DNA from 3 places in the Paenarthrobacter sp. NPDC089675 genome. Region 2 is predicted to be linked to each of the others. Evidence: predicted binding sites of a transcription regulator. Region 2 holds the regulator's gene; each other region holds the start of a gene.
The links. Region 2 encodes LexA, which represses DNA repair genes until DNA is damaged. Its sites were predicted from a motif close to TCGAACANNTGTTCGA; they were not measured.
Positions count from the first base shown of each region.

Region 1: ACIPY2_RS09885 (LexA family protein) is a predicted target of LexA. The motif match lies at 3,087-3,102, and genes of this name have one in related genera.
Region 3: ACIPY2_RS19735 (LexA family protein) is a predicted target of LexA. The motif match lies at 1,011-1,026, and genes of this name have one in related genera.

Region 1 covers NZ_JBIVHM010000003.1:488,049-495,421, reverse strand. Annotated here, with positions in the region: gene ACIPY2_RS09895 (sugar porter family MFS transporter) at 32-1,480, opposite strand; gene ACIPY2_RS09890 (LacI family DNA-binding transcriptional regulator) at 1,619-2,635, shown strand; gene ACIPY2_RS09885 (LexA family protein) at 2,642-3,073, opposite strand; gene ACIPY2_RS09880 (dihydrofolate reductase family protein) at 3,260-3,853, opposite strand; gene ACIPY2_RS09875 (SDR family oxidoreductase) at 3,902-4,672, opposite strand; gene ACIPY2_RS09870 (hypothetical protein) at 4,698-5,210, shown strand; gene ACIPY2_RS09865 (GMC oxidoreductase) at 5,338-7,373, shown strand, end outside.
Region 2 covers NZ_JBIVHM010000007.1:43,283-50,655, forward strand. Annotated here, with positions in the region: gene hisB (imidazoleglycerol-phosphate dehydratase HisB) at 1-69, opposite strand, end outside; gene ACIPY2_RS15385 (histidinol-phosphate transaminase) at 132-1,259, opposite strand; gene ACIPY2_RS15390 (LysM peptidoglycan-binding domain-containing protein) at 1,324-1,683, opposite strand; gene lexA (transcriptional repressor LexA) at 2,028-2,774, shown strand; gene ACIPY2_RS15400 (ATP-dependent DNA helicase) at 2,784-4,841, opposite strand; gene hflX (GTPase HflX) at 4,834-6,396, opposite strand; gene ACIPY2_RS15410 (class I SAM-dependent methyltransferase) at 6,905-7,373, shown strand, end outside.
Region 3 covers NZ_JBIVHM010000012.1:17,372-24,744, reverse strand. Annotated here, with positions in the region: gene ACIPY2_RS19740 (Y-family DNA polymerase) at 1-572, opposite strand, end outside; gene ACIPY2_RS19735 (LexA family protein) at 565-996, opposite strand; gene ACIPY2_RS19730 (hypothetical protein) at 2,792-2,941, shown strand; gene ACIPY2_RS19725 (hypothetical protein) at 3,154-3,456, shown strand; gene ACIPY2_RS19720 (hypothetical protein) at 3,989-4,339, shown strand; gene ACIPY2_RS19715 (DUF4192 domain-containing protein) at 4,418-5,401, shown strand; gene ACIPY2_RS19710 (hypothetical protein) at 5,583-5,732, shown strand; gene ACIPY2_RS19705 (hypothetical protein) at 5,815-6,042, opposite strand; gene dprA (DNA-processing protein DprA) at 6,496-7,373, shown strand, end outside.

The sequences.
Region 1 (7,373 bases), on a different contig from region 2:
GAACGACCTGCGACTCAGTTGGGCGGCGTGGCTACTTCTTGTGCACCAGGTAGATCGCCCCGGTGGTGACGTCCTCTTCGAGGGCTTCGAGAGTCCGGCCACGGGTTTCGGGGACCTGCGTGTAGATGAAGACCAGTGCCAGGATTCCCACCACCCCGAAGAGGAAGAACGTTCCCGTGATTCCCACTCCGGCCACGAGCGTCGGGAAGAACAGGCCCAGCAGCGCGTTGGCGATCCAGAGGCAGAACACGGAGAGACCGATGGCGAAGCCGCGGACGTGGAGCGGGAAGATCTCGGACAGCATGACCCAGACGGCGATGTTGAGGAAGGTTTGCATGGAGCCAACGAAGGCCACCACCAGGAACAGGATCACGAACGGCCGTGCCTCGTTGCCCACTGGCAGGAGGATGGATGCGATGCCGATGAGGAAGTGGCACACCGTGGTCAGGGTAAACCCGAGCAACAAGGTGGTACGGCGGTTGATGCGCTGCATCAGCGTCAAGGCGATGACACCACCGACGACGGCGATCACGCCGGGAGCGATGTTGGCAATGAGGGCTGCGCTGGAATCGAAGCCGGCCTCCACGAGTACCGACTGCCCGTAATACATGATCGAGTTGATGCCGGTCAGTTGCTGCGCCACACCCAGGCCGATGCCCACGAGGATGATGCGGAGGATCCACTTGTCCTTCAGCGCTGCCCACGAGGTCGCCTTGGAGGCCTTCTCCTCATCTGCGAGGTGCTTGACGTCCGCCATTTCGGCTTCCGCGCGCTCTTCGGAACGGATGGTCTTGAGCACCGCGAGCGCCTCGGCGGCACGGCCCTTGGAAATGAGCCACCGCGGAGACTCGGGCATCCGCAGCATGCCGAAGAACAAGGCGATGGCCGGCAGCGCGGCGACGGCAAGCATAATGCGCCACACTCCTCCGAACTCACCCCAGACGTTGCCGATGATGGCGTTGACCACGAAGGCGGCAAGCTGGCCGATGACGATCATGAGTTCATTGCGCCCCGCGAGTGAGCCGCGGATTTCGTAGGGTGCCAGCTCGGCGAGGAAAACGGGCACCACGGTGGAAGCTCCTCCGACAGCCAGGCCGAGAATGACGCGGCCGAGCACCATGACTTCGAAGCTCGGGGCGAAGACGCAGGCAATGGTCCCCGCGAAGAAGAGCGTGGCCAGCAGGATGATAGTCTTCCGGCGACCCCAGCCATCGGAGAGCCTGCCACCGCCCACGGCGCCGGCAGCGGCACCGAACAGCAGGGAGCTGGTGACAATTCCTTCCGTCAGCGGAGTCAGGGAGAGATCGACCGTCATTGGTCGGAGTGCCCCATTGATCACACCGGTGTCGTAACCAAAGAGGAGGCCGCCGAACGTGGCGACCAGGGCTACCAGGCCCAACCGTTTGCGGTGCGGGCCGTTGGTCAGCGGAGGCAGTGCCGCATTATGGGCACTCTCCCGCTGCGTTTGCGTAGCAGACATCAGGACTCCTTTGTCAGTGTGTTGCGGGTCATACCACCCCGCGCTGACACAAGACTAACGCGCGAAAGGCTTAAATGTAAGGTCAAACTTACAAATGACTGGAAATGTCCGCTTTCATCTTCATGGCAGGATGAACCCATGGCCCTGGACAACACCCCGCGGCGCGCGGCAACGCAAAGTGACGTTGCACGCGAAGTTGGCGTGTCACGCACACTTGTCTCCTTTGCTTTCAGAGGCGAACCTGGCGTCAGCGGGGAAACCAGGCAGGCCATTTTCGACGCCGCGAAGCGCCTGGGCTACCGGCCCAACGCCGTAGCCGCCGACCTGGCACGCAAGCACCGTTCCGCCGTCGGGCTTTACCTCATGGACATCCGCAACGAAATCTATGCCGATATCCTCAGCGGCGTGAGGACTGCGCTGCTGCAGGGGCGCAGCAGGCTGATTCTCAGCGTCTCACGTTCCATCGATGGCGAGGACCGCGACGCCTTGGAGTCGTTGATTGAAGCGCGGGTGGGCATCGTCATTGCGGCCACCCTCCTCGACTCCGATGAAAAGGTCCACGAGGTTGCCGCCGCTGTACCGCTGGTCAGCGTGACGCGACCAGTGGAAGGCGTCGACAGCGTCTATTCAGACGACGCATTGGGAGCACGCGTGGCCACTGAGCACCTGCTCAGCCTTGGGCACACGAGGATTGCCCATCTGGCGGGCCCCGCATATGACGGTCACGTCGTCCGCCGTCGAGCCTATGAGGCGACCATGCACGACGCCGGACTTGCCCACCGGACGCTGTGCGCGGAGGACTTCACGCAGGAATCCGGCCAGCGGGCCGCAGGACTGCTCCTGGATCAAACCGAACGGCCCACCGCCATCTTCGCCCACAATGACCAACTGGCCCTCGGTGCGCGCGAAGCCGCCTATGCCCGCGGCCTCTCCATCCCGGAGGATCTGTCACTGGTGGGGTACGACAACACCCGTACCGCCGGCCTTCATGGAATCGAGCTCACATCCGTCGACCTGCGCGCCGTTGAACTCGGCCGGGTAGCAGGCGAAGTTGCCCTGCACCGCCTGTCCAACCCCGACGCTCCCGCAGCCGACCGCCGCCTGACACCGAAACTGGTGGTTCGACATTCCACGGCGCCCCCAGCGTTGGACTGACTTAGCCTAGATGTGATGGAGGCACGTGGTGGCCACGCCCCAGATGGTCAATTCGGACAACGCCGGCACCCTAATGTCCGGAAATTTTGGATTATCGGCCTCGAGGACCACCCCTCCGGGCGTGATGCGCAGCCGCTTGATGGTCAGCTCGCCGTCCAGTACAGCTACGACGACGGATCCGTCCTTCGGCTCCAGCGCCCGGTTGACGATCAACTCGTCGCCGTCGCTGATGCCGGCACCCTCCATGGATTGACCGGTCACACGCACTACGAAGGTGCTGGTGACGTCCTTGATGAGGTGTTCATTGAGGTCGATCCGGCCGTCAAAGTAGTCCTGCGCCGGAGAGGGGTAACCTGCCGCCACCGCAACGGGGGCCAGCAGGACCGACAAAAGAGAGAAGCCCGCATCTAGCACACGGGGGCCAACTATCACGCCCACAACACACCTTTATTCGAATATATGTTCGATACCTGAGTGTACAACGGGCCGCGGACATTGTGTGCTTCGCCGAGGTCGCGGGAAGACTGCATCCACGTTGGGAACGTTTCAGCGAACCAGCAGCTTTCCCGCGAAATCCGACGTCGCCGTCGACTGGATCGAGGAAACTGCGAACCAGGAAACGCCCTAACCCACCTTGTAGCGAAGGTGGGAAACCAAACTGGTGCCCCGGACTTCCAGTGGCTCGAGCTTCAACTCGCCCACGCCGTCCAGCAGGCGCTCCCCCGCCCCGAGGATCACCGGGGCAACATGCAGCCGCAGCTCGTCGATGAGCCCTGCGGACAGGAACTGCCGCGCCGTCGAGGCACCCCCGGCGATGGCCACGTTCTTGTCACCGGCGGCCTCGCGGGCACGCTCCAGCACTGACTCGATGGGCTCGTTGACGAAGTGGAACGTGGTGCCCCCTTCCATCACCAACGGTTCATGGGCGTGGGTAGTGAGCACGAAAACGGGCGCGTGGTACGGCGGCTCCTCACCCCACCAGCCCCGCCAATCCTCGGGCCAAGCCCCGTCACCAGGGCCGGCGAACATGTTCCGGCCCATGATGTACGCGCCCGCTTCGAGGATCCCGGCCACCTCGGCGGCATTGATGTCCCGTTCCTTGAACTGCCAGCCGTGCAGCCTTTCACCGCCGGTCCCCAGCGGTTGTTCCATGCTCTGGTTGGGACCGGCCACAAAGCCGTCGAGGGACACGGTCAGATCACAGGTAACTTGGCTCATGCGCCCATCCTGCCACCGGGCCCGCTCCCCGTCACGCAGCGTGGCGGTTCACGAAACGTTGAATCCGCCATTGCTGTGCAGGAGTTGCCCGTTGATCCACGAGCCCGCATCGGAGAACAGGAACCTCACCAGATCGGCGGTGTCGCTCGGAGTTCCCAAACGCCCCGCAGGTGTCGCCCCGGTGGCCCAGCCCCGAACGCCGTCGTCCATCCACCCGGTATCGATGGGACCCGGATTGATCACGTTCGCCCGCACTCCCCTGCCGGCCAGTTCGACGGCGGCTGCCGTCACGATCCTGTCGAGCGCGCCTTTGCTGGCGCCGTACGGGAGATTATGCACGGTATGGTCGCTCGTCAGCGCCACGATCCGGCCGCCAATGACGCCCGCGGAAACCTCCGGCAGCGGTTCGGCGAACGCCTTGATCAGCAGCCACGTGGCCCTGGCATTCACGGCGAAATGCCGGTCCCAACTTTCCAGCGAGGTGGTGAGGATGCTGCTGTCCACCGACTCGCAATGCGACATGACGAGTCCCGTGACCGGCCCAATACCCTGCCCGGCCGAGATCAGGGCCGCAGGCACGTCCGGATCGCTGAGGTCGCCAGGGACAAGCTCGACGGCGACACCCAGCCCACGGCATTCAGCGGCTATTGCTGTTACGTCGTCGGGAGACGAATCGAGGCCGAGCCGGTCGTCGTAGGGCTTCCAGTGGTTGATGACGAGGTTCCAGCCGTCACGGGCCAGGCCGAGGGCCAGTGCGGCCCCGATGGAGCGGCGCCGCCCTACGCCGGTGACCACGGCAACCTTTGAGGGATGATCCATGCCTTGACCCTATGCGCTTGCAACCGTGAGTCCTACGCTGATCCTGTCCAACCACGAAGAGAGGGCCGCCATGGCACGCGAACCGGAACCCACACTTGAGCAACTGAACGTGCTGGTTGGTGTCTGGGACACCTCGATCCCCAGCGCCGGGACCCAGGGACGGACCACGTTCGAATGGTTGGAAGGGGGCGGATTCCTCATCCAGCGTTCCACTGTGCAGCTGCCGGAGTACCCCAACGCAGTCAGCGTCATCGGAGCCACCGGTTCGGACGGCGCCTTCCAGCAGCACTACTTCGACTCGCGCGGCGTCGCCCGGATCTACGACATGACCCTCAAGGACAACGTCTGGACTCTCTACCGGGACGGTCCGGACTGGCCACAGCGCTTCGTGGGGCGGCTCAGCGAGGACGGGAACACCATCAACGCCCGCCTGGAACGCGGCACGTATCCGGGCGGACCGCTGGAGCACGACTTCGACATGGTCTACACCCGGGTTACTCCACCTCATGGACAGATTCCCGGACCGGTGGGAACATAAGGGCCATAATCCGCGGAGGCATCGCCCGGCCACGTTCGGGTAACTCCAGGTCAGCTCTCGTTTGAGGGGAACGGCCATGGTTCGGCTGGGGAACGCGAACACTGGGAATCCGGGTCCAGAGCCCGTTGTGGCTGGGGCACGCCGCAGCAGCACCTTGGAGAAGGTGGATGCCGTGGTGGTCGGTTCAGGTTTTGGTGGTTCGGTCGCAGCCCTGCGACTGGCCGAAGCCGGGCAGTCCGTAGTCCTCATGGAACGCGGCAAGCCTTACCCGCCGGGCAGTTTCGCCCGCTCGCCGTCGGAAATGGGCCGTAATTTCTGGGATCCGGACCGTGGCCTGTACGGCCTCTTCGACGCGTGGACGTTCCGTGGGACAGAAGGCCTGGTGTCCAGTGGTTTGGGTGGCGGTTCGCTCATCTATGCCAACGTCCTGCTCCGCAAGGATGAGAAGTGGTTCGTCAACGAGTCCCCCATCCCGGGCGGCGGGTACGAGAACTGGCCCTTCACCCGCGAGGACCTGGACCCGTATTACAAGGCCGCCGAGGAGATGCTGCAGCCGGTCCCCTATCCGTACAAGGACACGGCCAAGACGATGGCGATGGAAAACACTGCCGCCACGTTGGGACTCTCCATCAGCAGGCCACCGATCGCCGTAACCTTTGCGGGCGCGCCAGGCGCCGAACCCCGCACCAACCATCCCCTGCCCTTGCCGGAGTACGGCAGCATCCATGGGCCAAACACCGTCCGGACCACGTGCACACTGTGCGGGGAGTGCGATATCGGCTGCAACGCCGGCGCCAAGAACACGCTTGACCACAACTACATCTCGGCAGCGGCGGCAAAGGGTGCCGACATCCGTACCTTCCACGACGTGCGCGGCATCAGGCCGTTGGGCGGCGGCGGTTACGAGGTCCGGTACGTGGTGCACGATCCCGAAAACCGGGGCGGCCTCCTCACCGAACAGATCATCCACTGCCGGCGGCTCGTTCTGGGCGCCGGGACATTCGGCACCAACTTCCTCCTGCTCCGCAACCGCGGTTCCCTCCCCGCCCTCAGCGACGCCCTGGGAACCCGATTCAGCGGCAACGGTGATCTCCTGACCTTCATCATGGACGCCAAGACACCGGCCACCAACGGATCCCGCCCCGGCGTACGGACCCTCACCGGCAGCCGCGGCCCGGTCATCACTACGGCGATCCGGGTACCGGACGCCAATGACGACGACGGCGACGGCCGCGGTTACTACGTGGAGGACGCAGGGTATCCGGCGTTCATCAACTGGCTCATGGAAACCGCGCAACTCAAGACCGCGGCGCTGCGCACGGCACGTGTCGCCGGCCAACTGCTGAAGGACAGGCTCTTCGACGCCGGCCGCTCCAACATCTCAGCGGATCTAGCCGCGGCACTCGGTGACGGTCGTTTGTCGGCCAGTTCGGTGCCGCTGCTGGGCATGGGCCGGGACGTTCCCGACGGCGTCATGACCCTTCACGATGGAAGGCTGGCCGTTGCCTGGACCATGGCCACGTCCAAGGAGTACTTCGGGCGGGTCCGCGCCACAATGGAGTCGATCGCCAAGGACCTTGACGGCAACTTCGTGGACAACCCCTTGTGGTGGGCCAAGCGCGTCATTACGGTCCACCCGATCGGCGGTGCTCCTGCGGGGCGGCATCCCGGCGAGGCTGTGTGTGATTCCTATGGCGAAGTGTTCGGCTACCCGGGCATGTACGTGGTGGACGGGGCCGCCATGCCGGGTCCTGTGGGAGCCAACCCTTCGTTGACCATCGCGGCCTTTGCGGAACGGGCGTGCGCGCGGATCCTTGACGGAGGGCCGGAAGCCGAACGGTCCCGTGTTGCAGCGCATCGCGGGATCACCCCTTCGGACGCGGCCACCGGGGACGGCAACCACCAGGCAGGCGGCGGGGCCCCCGCGAAGGCGGCCGTTCCGCCCGCGGCGGCAGGCGCCGTCGTCGACGTAGCGGGCGCACCGCGCGCACTGGCACCGGACGCTACCAAGGGCAACGGGGCGCGTAAGGAGCAGCCTGCGAGCGCTGCTGAAACCGGCGCCGACGCCCCTCATGCCCGCAGTCGCGGGCTGACGCCTCCCGCAACGAGTTCCCCGCCCGCTACCTCCGTCCGGTTCACCGAACAGATGCACGGTTGGTTCAG
Region 2 (7,373 bases):
GGACTCGCTGGTGGTGCGCTCCATGCGCGCGGTACGGGCAGCGGACGGCGTGGCGCCGGTTTCGCTCATGGGGTGAACGTCCTTATAACGAAGGGGGTTGGATCTACTGACAAGTTTAGTGGGCTGTAGGGTCAGCCCTGTTGCTGCGCCGATTCCTCAGGCGCGTCCAGCAACGCTTCAAGCGCTTCAAGGAAGGCTGTGGTTTCCTTCTCGGTGCCCGCGGTAACCCGCAGATGACCGGGGATGCCTACGTCACGGATCAACACTCCAGCGTCCAGCAGCCCCTGCCAGATGAGGTGCGGGTTCTCCAATCCGCCGAAGAATACATAGTTCGAATCGGATGCGGCGGGCTTAAGGCCCATTCGAAGGAGCTCGGTGACAATCCGGTCACGCTGGACCTTGATGTCTTCAACGTCGGCCATGAGAGCCTCGCGGTGTTGCAGGGCCGCGAGGGCCGTCGCCTGGGTGACTGCGGAAAGGTGGTACGGCAAGCGCACCAGCCTGAGGGCATCAGCGACCTCCGGGGCCGCAGCCATGTATCCAAGGCGCGCACCGGCCAGCGCGAAAGCCTTGCTCATGGTACGGGAGACGATGAGGCGTTCACGGCCGGGCAGCAAGGTCAGCGCGCTCGGCGTATTGTCGTGGGCGAACTCGTGGTACGCCTCATCGACGATGACGATCGCCTGGCTGGCCTCGCCGGCCTCGTAGACAGCTTCTACCACGTCCAGGCCAAGTCCGGTTCCGGTGGGGTTGTTGGGCGAACAAAGGAAGACGATGTTTGCCCCGGTTTCCGCTACCTGAGCGGCAGCCGAGGCGGCATCGAGGCCGTAGTCATCGGCCCGGACCCCACGGATGTACTCCGTATCGGTTCCACTGGCCAGCAGGGGATACATGGAATACGTGGGCGGGAAACCGAGTGCCTTGCGCCCGGGGCCGCCGAATGCCTGCAGGATCTGCTGGAGAACCTCGTTGGATCCGTTTGCAGCCCAGATGTTCTCAGGAGACAGGCCGTGACCCAAGTAGTCGGCGAGGGTCTCGCGCAGTTCGGTGAACTCGCGGTCCGGGTATCGATTAAGTCCGGTGGCAGCCGCTGCCACTGCTTCCGTAATGGCCGCTTGGACATCCGCCGGAACGCCATGGGTGTTTTCGTTGACGTTGAGCAAAATCGGGACATCAAGCTGCGGTGCGCCATAAGGGCTCAGTCCACGCAGGTTGGTCCGAAGGGGAAGCCGGTCAAGTCGCTCAAGCTGGTCAGTCACCACAACAGTTTAAGGGGCTGGCGGGACTGCACTGTAACTGTGACGGCCAGCGCCCGCAATCCAGCTAGTTGGCCGGTACGAAGAGCTGCTGCCCGGGCTGGATACGGCCACCCCGCAGATCGTTCAACTGGATGATCTCCGCAATGACATCCCGGGGGTCCCGCTCGGGCGCGGCTGCGCCGGCGATACCCCACAGGGATTGCCCGGGCTGCACCGTCACGGATACAGCCACTGGAGGCTGCAGCTGGGCCTGGCTGTCGGAGGCTTTGGCCGGCGAGTTCAGGAATCCGGCGAGGCTCAGGAGCGCAGCTACGAGCAACATCACGGGAATGCCAAAGAAAACGATCCTTCCGCGGCGGGTCAACCGGAGGCGCGTCGGCGCGGGCGCGGTACGGAAATCATGGAACGTGGTAACTGCGGACATGAGCTGAGCCCTTCTGAGCGTTTGCCGGTCCCGGGGTTCCCGATGCCGGCTGCCAATCATTGGTGTTCATCGCTGCTGGACTCCTTCGTTCGAACACTTCCTTCGAACATCGAAGCCCTGCAAGCGATTTATAGAACACATGTTCGAACCTTGCTATGACATTTTTAGCACTTATCAACGAACACTGTCGAGACTCGCTAGAACAAATGTTTGATAAAGGCCTATGCCTGCCCTACGTTTGAGGAAGAACAAGCACGGATTCAGTGCATCAGGAGGGTCTGACATTTTTAGGCCCTACCGGGTGGTCTCGGATGACCCGGAGTACCGGAAGGGCGATGGCAAACATGGCAGCGAAAGCCACAGGCGGCGGGGCACCCCTGCGGAGCCAGCAGCCGTCAAAGAACCCCAAGAGCCTGACCGTCCGCCAGAAGAAGATCCTGGAGACCATCCAGCGCTCGGTGAACGAGAACGGCTATCCGCCCAGCATGCGGGAAATCGGCGATACTGTCGGCCTGGCCAGCCTCTCAAGCGTCACGCACCAGCTGTCGCAGCTGGAGAAGCTGGGTTACCTCCGCCGCGACCCCAAACGTCCGCGTGCCATGGAGGTCCTGATGCCGTTGACGCTGGACGGCGGCGCCAGCATTCCCGGTGTCGAAGCCCCGGCTACCCTGCGCAGCACGGGAGGCCTCGCCGTGACCGAACTGGCCAGCGCAAGCGATACCGCCATGGTCCCGCTGGTGGGACGTATTGCCGCGGGTGGGCCGATCCTTGCCGACCAAACGGTGGAAGACGTACTGCCCTTGCCTCGCCAGTTGGTGGGACACGGCGAGTTGTTCATGTTGAAGGTGGCCGGCGATTCCATGATCGACGCCGCCATCTGTGACGGCGACTGGGTGGTGGTTCGCCGGCAGAATGATGCGGTCAACGGGGACATCGTCGCCGCACTCCTTGACGACGAGGCCACGGTGAAGACTTTCCGGCAGCGCGACGGCCACACGTGGCTACTCCCCCAGAACACCCAGTACGAGCCCATCCTTGGCGACCAGGCCACAATCATGGGCAAGGTCGTCTCAGTGTTGCGATCGCTCTAGGCGGGTTGCTCAGTTAGCCTGCTTTGCCAGGCGCTCCAGCGCACCCTGAACAACCTTCCGGTCCGTCGTCGTCCAGAACGGCGGCAGGGCGGCCCGCAGGAAACTCCCGTACCTTTCCGTGGAGAGCCGCGGGTCCAGCACCGCCACCACTCCTTTATCACCCGTGGACCGGATGAGGCGCCCGGCGCCCTGCGCCAGCCTGATCGCGGCGTGGGTGGCGGATACCGCCATGAAGCCGTTACCGCCGGACTGTGCCACGGCACGCGAGCGGGCCGTCATGAGTGGATCGTCCGGACGAGGGAACGGAATACGGTCGATAACCACCAGGCGGCACGAACCCCCCGGAACATCCACGCCTTGCCATAAGGACATGGTTCCGAAGAGGCAGGTATCGGGCTCATCGGCAAATTGCTTCACCAACGCAGCCATCGTGGATTCACCCTGGCAGAGGATGCTGACATCGAGGCGCTGGCGCATGGCGTCCGCGGCTTCTTCGGCAGCCCGGCGCGAGGAAAAGAGGCAGAGGGCTCCGCCACCGGAGGCCCGGATCAAATCCTCAAGTTCATCCAGGGCTTCCAGCGATGTTCCGCGGCCTGGCTTGGGCAGGTGGCTAGCCACGTACAGGACGCCCTGCTTGGGGTAGTCGAAGGGTGAACCCACATCCAAGCCGGTCCAGCTGGGAGCGCCGTTTCCGGTCAGCCCCAGGCCTCCGGCCGCGGGTTCGAAGGCGGACCCGATGGCAAGGGTGGCCGAAGTCAGGACCACCGTGTGCCCCTCGAAGAGGCCTTCACGCAGCCTTCCCGCAACGCTCAAGGGAGCGATGTTGATTAGCGCCGGCGCCGTCTCGTCGGGCTGCGAGTAGCCCTGCTGAGGATCGAACGTGCTGTTGCGGGAGAACCACACCACCTCGCGGTTTTCCTTGGCGGCCAGCAACCGTTCACATAGTTCCAGGATCAGCATCAGCCGCGACCTGGCAAGCTGCCTCCCGCCGTCCACGGCGTTCGAGGAGTCCGTTTTCGAATCGGAAAGGGCTGCGCGGGTTGCATCACGCAGTTGGTCCAGGCAGTCGAGTTGCTCGTCATTGAGGCCGTTCGGGAGCAGTCCATTGGGAACGCCGGCGATGGCCAGGTCCAAACGGTCCGCAGCTGCGTTCAGTGCGTCTACGGTGATGGCGGTGTGCTTGCGTGCGCTGGACGCCGCAGCATGAACCATTGCCACCGAAAGCTGGCCGGAAACTGCGCCGGTGACGCGGTCTTGCAGTTCGTGGGCTTCGTCCACCACCACCACGTCGTACTCCGGCAGCACGGCAAGGCCTTCGAACGCGCTAACGGCGAGCATCGCATGGTTGGTGACCACAACGTCGGCTTCGGCCGCCCTGGCCCGCGCCTGCTCACTGAAGCATTCCTCGGCCAGGGGGCACTTCTGTGCGCCCAGGCATTCCATGGAGGTTACCGACACCTGCCGCCACGCACGGTCCGTCACCCCGGGCATGAGTTCGTCGCGGTCTCCGGTGGCCGTGCTTTCCGCCCACTCCCGCAAGCGGACAACTTCCTTGCCCAATTGCGATGACGGTCCCCCCGCCGATGCCGCGAAGTGCGGAACGCTGGTGTCCTCGCCCAGCGAAAAGAGCTGCCCCTCCGCCGGCTCTTCGCTGGGGAACCCCCCTTCGAGTTTCTGCAGGCATACGTAGTTGGCCCGGCCCTTGACCAGTGCAACGTTAACGGGGCGCTCGAGTGCGGGATTGATGGTCTCCAGCAGCCGAGGCAGGTCCCTGCCCACGATCTGCGTCTGAAGGGCAAGGGTGGCAGTGGAAACGAGCGTTGGCTTGTCGCTGTCCATGGAATGGGCGATCAACGGGATCAGGTAAGCCAAAGACTTTCCTGTTCCCGTTCCCGCCTGCACCAACAAGTGTTCACGGTTCTCAATGGCCCGTGCCACGTGTTTGGCCATTTGATGCTGGCCTTCGCGGCTTTGGCCGCCCATGCCTGCGACGGCCTTGTCCAGCAGTTCGAGGGCGAACTTCTCCCCCGCCGTTTCAGCAGCTTCCGCCGCCACCTTCTCAACCATTGCTGACGAATGACTCCAGCTCGGCGGCAAGCCCTTCGCGGACCATGGCCACCACCCGGGTACCGTCTTCCTCGTGCTCCAGGCTGAGGATTTCGGCGTCGGAGTTGTGCAGTTTGTTGATCAGCTCGCCCCGGCTATAGGGAATCAGAACCTCGAGCCGGACCCCCGGCCTGGGAATTGCCTGACTGATGGTTTCCAGCAGCTCCGCAATCCCCTCCCCGGTACGGGTGGAGACCACAGCGTGCCGGGGTTCCTTTTGCTTCAACCGTTCAACCACGAACGGGTCGGCCACGTCCACCTTGTTCAGGACGATGATCTCGGGAACCTTCCGGGCATCCACTTCGCTGAAGACGGCACGCACTGCGGCGATCTGACCTTCAGGATCAGGGTGCGAGGCATCCACGACGTGCAGGATGAGATCGGAATCCGCGACCTCCTCCAGCGTGGAACGGAATGCTTCCACCAGCTGCGTCGGCAGGGAACGGACAAAGCCCACCGTGTCCGCGAGCGTGTACCCGATCCCGTCCGGAGTCTGGGCCTTCCGGACCGTGGGGTCCAGAGTGGCGAACAGTGCGTTCTCCACAAGGACTCCGGCATCAGTGAGCCGGTTGAGGAGCGACGACTTTCCGGCGTTGGTGTATCCGGCAATCGCAACGGAAGGAACGGCGTTACGACGGCGGTTGGCCCGCTTGGTCTCGCGCGCAGGCTTCATCGCGGCGATCTCCCGACGCAGTTTTGCCATCCGGGTGCGGATACGACGACGGTCCAGTTCGATCTTGGTCTCACCGGGACCACGGGAGCCCATGCCTGCACCGGCGCCACCCACTTGCCCACCGGCCTGGCGTGACATTGATTCACCCCAGCCACGGAGCCTCGGGAGCAGGTACTCCAGCTGGGCAAGCTCCACTTGGGCCTTGCCTTCGCGGCTCTTGGCGTGCTGGGCAAAGATATCCAGGATCAGGGTTGTACGGTCCACCACCTTGACCTTGACGATGTCTTCAAGTCCGCGGCGCTGGGAGGGCGAAAGCTCGGTGTCCACCACGACGGTGTCGGCACCTGTGGAAGCAACGATCGCCTTGAGCTCCTGTGCCTTGCCGGATCCCAGGAAGGTGCCGGGGTCGGGCTTGGTCCGGCGTTGGACGAGGCCATCGAGGACCTCCGAACCGGCGGTTTCTGCCAGGGCTGCCAACTCACGAAGGGAGTTCTCGGCGTCGGCGAGCGTGCCTTCCGTCCACAAACCGGCAAGGACCACGCGTTCGAGGCGCAACTGCCGGTATTCCACCTCAGTGACGTCGTCGAGTTCGGTTGAAAGGCCGGCAGTCCTGCGAAGGGCGCGGCGTTCAGCGAGATCTTCCTGTTCACCGTCGTAGATGCTGTGCTCTTCATCCAGCGTGGAGATCGCCTGCGCCTTGCCAAAGACGCTTTTTTCATTGGAATCCCCGGATGCCTGCGTTGGTACATCCTTGGAAAGAATCCGGTCGATGACGGCCTGGATTTCTTCAGGACTCATGTCCTGGGCGTCGGAATCGGATCCGGAGTGCTTCTGGGTGGTCATGGTCTCCTTAGACTGTTCGGCAATTCCAGAATAATGCTGTTTGGTGTCGCGTGCGCCGGTATTCGCGCTGGGCTGACGTGATTGGGCCAAATGGGCCTCCTGTTGGGCTGGCCGGCCGCTGTCAATGACCGGCTGCGGGGTTCTGGCGGTTTTCGATCCGCGGGGAGGTCCAGCCCTACCGAAGACTGCGTGGAGCCGGGACGGCGTCCGGAAGGCAGCTGGCCTCCATGACTCGGACGTGTCCGGGATTGCTGATCTTCTGAGTACCTGCACCGGGAATTGGCTGCAGGCCGGGCCGGAGGAACCTGCCGGGCGGAATGGCCGTCGCTGGACGATGGTTGCTGGTGCAACCTGGCGTCACGGGAGGGCCTGCATCGCGGGCGGTGCCGGGAATCGGCTCATTACTCAAAGATCAAGAACATGCGTTCAACAATATCATCCAGTGTCAAACGGGCTTCTGCGTGGAGCAGTTTCCCAAGCTGCGGATCGCCAACTAATCTGGCCAATTATGGAGTCTGCACACTATTTCAGCGCCCAACCGGCCGGACCGTCCACCCGTAAGCCCCTCACCGTAGACCTCGTTGGCGCTACCCGGCACCTGCAGACCTCTTCAGGCATCTTTAGTCCCGACGGCATAGACAAAGGGACGGCCGTCCTCCTGTCCGAGGTACCCCCGCCTTCTCCCCGGGGAAATCTCCTGGACATAGGCTGCGGTTGGGGACCTGTTGCCCTGACCATGGGACTTATGGCGCCATCCGCGCAGGTCCATGCCGTGGATGTCAACGAACGCTGCATTGCATTGACCAACGAGAACGCCGCTTCGCTGGGGTTGACCAACGTCAAGGCAAGCCGCCCGGAAGAGGTCCCTGCCGACGTCGAATTTTCCACGATCTGGTCCAACCCGCCGATCCGAATCGGAAAAGACGAACTGCACTCATTGCTGCTGACTTGGCTCCCGAGGCTGGCACCGGGTGGAA
Region 3 (7,373 bases), on a different contig from region 2:
ACGGACAACCGGGCCATGAGCGCTTCGCGCTGCTCCACCGGGACTGATTCCCACCGGCACACCCCACCGAATGCGGGGTTGTTCTTCGCCCACTTGTTGCACAGCTTCGCCAGCGTCTTGGTGGGCGCGATACCGACGCAGACCGGCACGCCGACGTTCCGCCTGCACGCGGCCTTCATCTCCCGGCCCAGGGCCAGTAGCTCGTCCGGTTCGCCCTTGACACCGAGGAACGCCTCGTCGATGGAGTAGACCTCCAACCAGGCCGAGTAGCGGCCCAGCAGTTCCATCACCCGGGCGCTGATGTCGCCGTAGAGTTCGTAGTTGCTCGACAGGGCCACCAGGCCCCATTCCTTAGCCCGGGCCCGGAGCTTGAACCACGGCTCGCCCATGGCAATGCCCAGCTGCTTGGCTTCCGGGGACCGGGTAACGGCGCAGCCGTCATTGTTGGAAAGCACAATGACCGGCCGGCCCTCCAAGGAAGGGTTGAAGGCGCGCTCGGCCGAGGCGTAAAAGCAGTTCACGTCCACATGCGCGATCTCCTGCATCCGGCGCATCACCGCAGGCCTAGACATGGTGCAGGCACCTCGTGGCCACGCCCCAGATCGTCAGATCCGATAGCGCCGGAACCTCAATATCCGGAAATAGTGGATTGTCGGCCCGCAGCACCACCCCCGTAGGTGTGATCCGCAGCCGCTTGATCGTCAGCTCGCCGTCCAGGACGGCCACGACCACCGAACCGTCCTTCGGTTCCAGTGCCCGGTTCACCACCAGCTCGTCGCCGTCGCTGATCCCGGCCCGCTCCATGGATTGCCCGGTCACCCGGACAATGAACGTGCTGGTCACATCCTTGACCAGATGGGCGTTGAGGTCGATGCGGCCGTCAAAGTAGTCCTGGGCGGGCGAGGGATAGCCGGCGGCCACCGCTACCGGTGCCACCAACACCGTCACCGCAGAGAGTCCCGCATCTATCACACGGGGGCCAACTATCACGCCCACAACACACCTTTTATTCGAAACTATGTTCGAATAACAGTACTCTGAAGGGGCGACAAAATAGCCTCCGAGGGCGGCAGTAGGCCCCATCTGCCTCGGCGGCTTCAACTTGCCTACCGGCGGGCCGGTTCCAGATCGCAGTGCCGTCCTGAGTAGGGGTGGTGTAAGAGGTGTCAAATACCCGAAGCTTCATAAGACCGACGCTACGAATGTTGGGGAAGGGCTTGGGCGCAACTCTCGTAGGCTCCGAATCGTCTGCGCTGCAACTTTCCTGCTGTATGAAGATTCTGACTACATCTTTCCCGTAGTTCGAAAACCCCACCACTTCTTAAACCATAAAAAAGTGTCCATAAGTTCATGAAAAACTAGCTGACCACATTATTAGAGTCATGAAAATTTTCCAATGAAGATTCATGTTTATTTTTTTTCTGTAGAACATGATTGCATGATCACATGATTGCGATACTCTATAAGTACCGCGAAACCCTATGATCCTGAGGTTAGCGACCTACGCAGCGGGATCATCTGGGGAAAGACAGCGCGGTGGCCCAGCGGGAACTGGACCACCACGTGTTTGATGGGTTAACCGATCAAGTCTTTCACTGCGGCAGCGAGAACAGCAGCAGCCGTGCAGACGCCTATTGCCAAGCGAAGCAACTTGAGGCGCCGCACGGCTGCTTGCGTTTTAGCTAGCTCCGGATCGACATCACAGATAAGACCCACCCCCTTTCAGCCAGAACCCGCCATAGGGTGGCGGGTTATCCGTGCCCCAAGGAGTTGGGGTAACACAAGGATAAACCCATTCTGAGCTTTAGGGAAATAGCAAAAGAATGTGAATTCAACGGGTTTGGCGCTGCCTCCAGACTTCTTTCATAAACTCGCAAGATTCGGGGCGCCGATGACCTCACCCCCCTCGAGTGGGTTGGGGGGTCGGGGGTCCGACCCCCCAACCCAGGCGAACCTACTTTGGACCCGAACCCCTTCATCGATTCAGTAGCGCACCGTGCACCGCTCCCTTGTCGGAATACCGACAGTTCTAGTGCCCCGGCGGGGTGTGACGTGGACGGGTTGCACACCAATGTGAACAGCTTTGAGCTGTGCGGAGGGCTCCACCTGACCCCCGTGGGCACAACCGGTCCACCGCGGGAAGGTGAGTTAGCGGTTTGCCTGCCCAACTCACGCCCTGTCCGCGTGGAAAGGACCGTGGAGCGGCCAACGATCCGCAGCGTCCCATCGACCGGCAAGCCGGCGATGATCGCTTGCGGTTGCGTGACCGGGCCGATGACGGCAGCACAGACCGCATCAAAGGTGCTTTTGTCTTCAACTTCAACCACGATCGCGAGCCGTCGTATGCCTGTGATCCGCCCTTGAACACCAGCCCTTCCATCCCTGTGGCGGGCAGATCCTTCAACCAGGTCTTGGCCAGCTCCATGTCGGTGGTGGTGGGGGAGAGGTTCAGCGGCGCGGTCCATTCCCGGGCCAGCTCTTCGAGCAGCTGCCGCCGCCCAGTGAACGGCACCGAGCGGATGTCCTGCCCGGCAGTGGACCTTCGCTGCGCTCCGGCCTGTAACAGCCTGTCTTTGCCTTACATGTGGCTGGGTTGTTCTCCGTACAAGGCCACTGATCGTAGCCGTCCGGGGGCCCGACCCGTCAACCCACGCAACCGGGCAATCCCACGCGGTCGCTGTGCTCCCTTATTTCGCGGGATTCCCCGGTCACTCTTCGGGGTTGACGGCCCGCCCTCGACCGGCTGCGACGTGGGGGGCCTCGCACGGCGGGGCAGGAAGGAGGTGGCTACATGAGCATCGACGAAGCGATCAAGCTCGCGACTTCGGTCGTGAGCTTGATGACAGCTGTCATCGCTCTGCTCTCCATGCAGAACGCGCGCTTAAAGAGCAAACGCTCCCGAGCTGGAACTCGGAAGCGTAAGCGTAAAGCAAGGAAGTAGGTGTAGCTACGAAACCCGGTGGTCGTGACCGCTATGGTTGCGGCCACCGGCTCCTTCTCAGACTAAGTCCTACACACCGATAAGGAAACCTCATGGAACCACTGACCATCGTGAACTTCGTTCTCTCGCTCACCGCGCTGGGAGCCTCGATCATGGCGTACCGGGCCAACGCGAAAGTCTCCAAAGAAGACGGCAGCTAGGCCGGATCGGGGGTGGGTCTGCCACGGGCAGGCCCACCCCGGCCGGTCCTCCAGGTGCGCTTCCTTCAGGACAGCGGTGATCCTCCTGATGGTCGCAGGATCATCCTGCCAACGGCTCCCGTCGCGCGGGCACGCGGTCAGGCTCTTCACCCCGATCTCGGCGGCGAGCTGCAGCAATTCAGCCCGGGCAGCCTCAAGGTCTGCCAGCTGCTCCGTGGTCAGCTCCAACGCTGCCGCCGGCTCCTGCCCTATGGGTGGGGCCGGCATCAGCGCAGCTGGGTGATCGACCTCAGCCGGCAGGGTGCGCCGGGTTAGGAAGTCGCGTATTCCCATCGGGACCGCTTCTGAAACAAGTGTCCCGCCTGGGATTGGGGGAACTAGGCGGGACAACACCCACCGTACCAACCCAACCTGACGAGAAGCAGGCTCGCAGTGCTCGCCCTGGTTTCCGCTGCGCTCCAACCAGTTGACGGGCGGCCTCTGCGCTTCGCTCCGTGGCCGGCTGTTGGGCCCGGTCCCGTCGTCGCAGAGCTCCGGCGTGCCCGGTCCTTATGTGTCTACGACGTTTTTTGGCTGCTGTCCTTCGGATTGTACGTGCCCGCTCCACCCCGTCTAGCCCCTCCGCAGGCTCCGGGGCCTGCGGTGCAGGAAATGCCCTGCGGCGCTCCTGCGTCGCTTATTTCCTCCGGGAATTTCCGGCCCCTTGCCCAAGGGTAGACAGGCCTCCGTCGGCCACAGCTCCGCAAGCTTCGCCAGCAGCCAAAAAACAACGGGGGGACAGGGGAGCTGGCCGGTCACCATTGGTCGCCCCACCCACCCAACTTCTCGGACAAGAAGGAGCAACACCATGCTTACCCATCTGATTGCGCTGTACATCCCAGCACGTCTGAGCGAGGGCGTCACCGTGCACAGCCTCGACGCCCGGCACACGAGCCTTCAGATCATCGTCGGCGGCGAACTCGAAAGCATCGCCTGCGGCGACTGGCAGGTCTACCTGAACGCGGAAACGCAAACCACCGGCCCCTCGAACGTCCGGGCCGTGCAACTGCTCCACGACGCCGGGCTGGACCTTCCGGTGACAGGGAACGCCGTGTTCCTGGGCCGGGCAGGTATGAACCACGACACCGACGTGCCGGACTACCTGATCCACCGCGCCGAAACCTTGTTCGACGCCCCACTGATCCAACCAGCGGCCTAACTGCCAACGGCGGCCGGGAACCCGGCGTCCCCGGCCGCCCCACCCACCAACTTCTCGGACAAGAAGGAGCACCACATCATGACTGAAAAACTCACCCTCACCGGACCCGCCGACCTGCTCGCCTACATTCCGCACCTGCTCGGGGGAACCCCCACGGAATCCTTTGTCGTGCTTACGGCCACCAGCGGAGCACTTGGCGCCACGCTGCGCGTGGATGCACCCATGGACTCCGCCCCGGAAGGATTCGCCCAGACCGTGACCAGCTTTGCGGCACAGGATGAGAATGCAACGGCCAGCTATCTCGTTGTCTACACCGACGAAACCGGCACCGATGAGCGGTTTCCCTTCGCCGCGCACGTCGCAGCCCTGGGCAACGAACTGGCCACCGCGCGCATGCCCGTCCGCAAGGTCTACCTCGTCACCAGCACCCACTGGGCAGCCTACGGCAGCACGGAGCGGAACCCGCTGGATCAGATCAAGGACAGCAACGCCAACGCCACTTTGACCTTCAGGGGAAGCGTCCCCAGCGTGGACGTCTACAACCCGCCCCTGCTGGGCAAATGGGTTGAACCGGTGCAGGTTCCGGTCCGCACGGAGGAAGCCCTCGATCAGGCACGCCGCGAATGGGAAACCGCGCTGGACGCCTCCGGGATGCCGGACCACGAGACCGCACGGAAACTGGCGGCATGGTTTCAGGACACCTACATCAGGGACTTCCTCATGGCCGACATCATCACCACGAACAACGGCGTCTTCATTGACATCATTTTGGGCAAGTTCGACGGCAGTCCTGACTGGAAGCGCGTGGACCATGCCGAAGCTGTCGCCTTTGAACTGATGAAGGCAGTCCCGGAAGGCCAACGCGCACCCATGCTGACGGTCATGGGTTGGCTGCAATGGCTCAAAGGATACGGAAAGCACGCCGCGCGATACCTGAAACTGGCCGTCGAGGACGTACCCGGTTACCGGTTCGCAGAGCTGCTGTATGACCTGATTGGCAGTGTCCACCTCGCAGAGGTGGCTAAGAACCCGGGCACTGCCTACAGGCGCCACAGCAGCTAACGGTCGGGCCGGGCAGGATCAGCAAAGGTCCTGCCCGGCCTTCAGTCTCGCGGGGCGGCCTCCGCCGCTAGAGCTCCCCCGGCCGCCATAACGCTGGCGCGGGCGCAGCGGCAGCCCAGCCAACGCAAAGGATCCACGGCTACAGTGATTCCAACGAGAACACTGCACCAGGAGATCCAGCATGGGAACCGAATACATCCTGACCGAGGACGACAAACCAACACCAGGGGCGAGCTTCCTCGAAGACGTCATTGAGCTGCAGCTACTCACCGCCAACGAATCCCTGGGTCCGGTGGATTTCGCCCGCCCCCAGGAACACCACGACTTCTAAACCCGCGCAGCAACGACGCTGCACCACCAATTTTCCTTTGTCCGAGGAAACCAGAAGGGCCGGCCAAAAGGCCGGCCCTTCGTCATGCCCCTGCTCGTTTTAAGCCCACGCGCCACAACACCACAGCGGCCAGAGCGTTCAACCCGCTGATAAACAGATCCCCTGCTGCAGGGCGTCCAACGATCACATCAATGGCCACCAACAACAGCGAAGCAGCGGCGGCCGCGGTGAACAACACCGCCAGGAAGCGCAGCCAACCAGGACCCCGGCGAGGCCGGTTGGTTCCGGGCCGCGGTGCCGGATCAGTCATGCACCCACCCTACTCAAGCCCTGAAAGCAGGCTCGCAGTGCTCGCCCTGGTTTCCGCTGCGCTCCAACCAGTTGACGGGCGGCCTCTGCGCTTCGCTCCGTGGCCGGCTGTTGGGCCCGGTCCCGTCGTCGCAGAGCTCCGGCGTGCCCGGTCCTTATGTGTCTACGACGTTTTTTGGCTGCTGTCCTTCGGATTGTACGTGCCCGCTCCACCCCGTCTAGCCCCTCCGCAAGCTCCGGGGCCTGCGGTGCAGGAAATGCCCTGCGGCGCTCCTGCGTCGCTTATTTCCTCCGGGAATTTCCCACACCTTGCCCAAGGGTAGACAGGCCTCCGTCGGCCACAGCTCCGCAAGCTTCGCCAGCAGCCAAAAAACAACGGGGGGAGAGGGGAAGCTGGCCGGTCACCATTGGTCGCCCCACCCACCCAACTTCTCGGACAAGAAGGACAAACACCATGAACGACGAAAACCGTATCGCCCGCGCAGCCCTGACCCGCATGTTCGCCCCGGGTGATGACGTAGCCCGTCAGCTTGTAGCCTGTCATGGGGCACACGCCGCCTACCGTATGGCACTGCGCGCCCGTCCTCTGTTTCCCTTCTGGGACGTCACCGCTGAAGAACTCTCGGAAAGGCTGGATCGCTGGGCACCGGCACCGCGGGAACTCGACACCCCCGTCATTGAGGCCGAGTTGAAGGCCATCGAGGATCTTGGCGGCGGTTTCCTGATCCCGGGGGATGAACACTGGCCCGAAGGACTGGACGACCTGCCCAACCCGCCCTATGGGCTCTGGTACATCGGGAACATCGCCCAGGGAATCCCTGCCCCGCACCGCGCAGCGGCATTGACCGGCTCCCGTGATTCCACCAGCTACGGCGCCGCCGTCACCGCCGAAATCGCTCAAGGACTGGCTCGGCGGGGGATCTGCGTTATCTCCGGTCTTGCCTACGGCATCGACGCCCACGCCCACCGCGCTGCCCTTGCTGGCACTACCGGGACCGGACCGGCGACAATCGCCGTCGCAGCTGGTGGTCTTGACCGGGTTTACCCGTCCGGCAACTCGGACCTCGCGGCCGCGATCAAAGCCAGCGGCCTGATCGTCTCCGAACAGCCCCTCGGAACCGCGCCCACGCGGGCACGCTTCATGGACCGGAACCGCATCATTGCCGCCCTGGCCGGAGTGACCTGTGTCGTTGAAGCCCGGTGGCGCTCGGGCGCGCTGAACACAGCGCACCACGCAGAAACCATCGCCCGTCACGTCGCGGCAGTACCCGGAAGCGTGCACAGCGCGAATTCCGCAGGCTGCCACATCCTCCTGCAGGACGGCACGGCAGC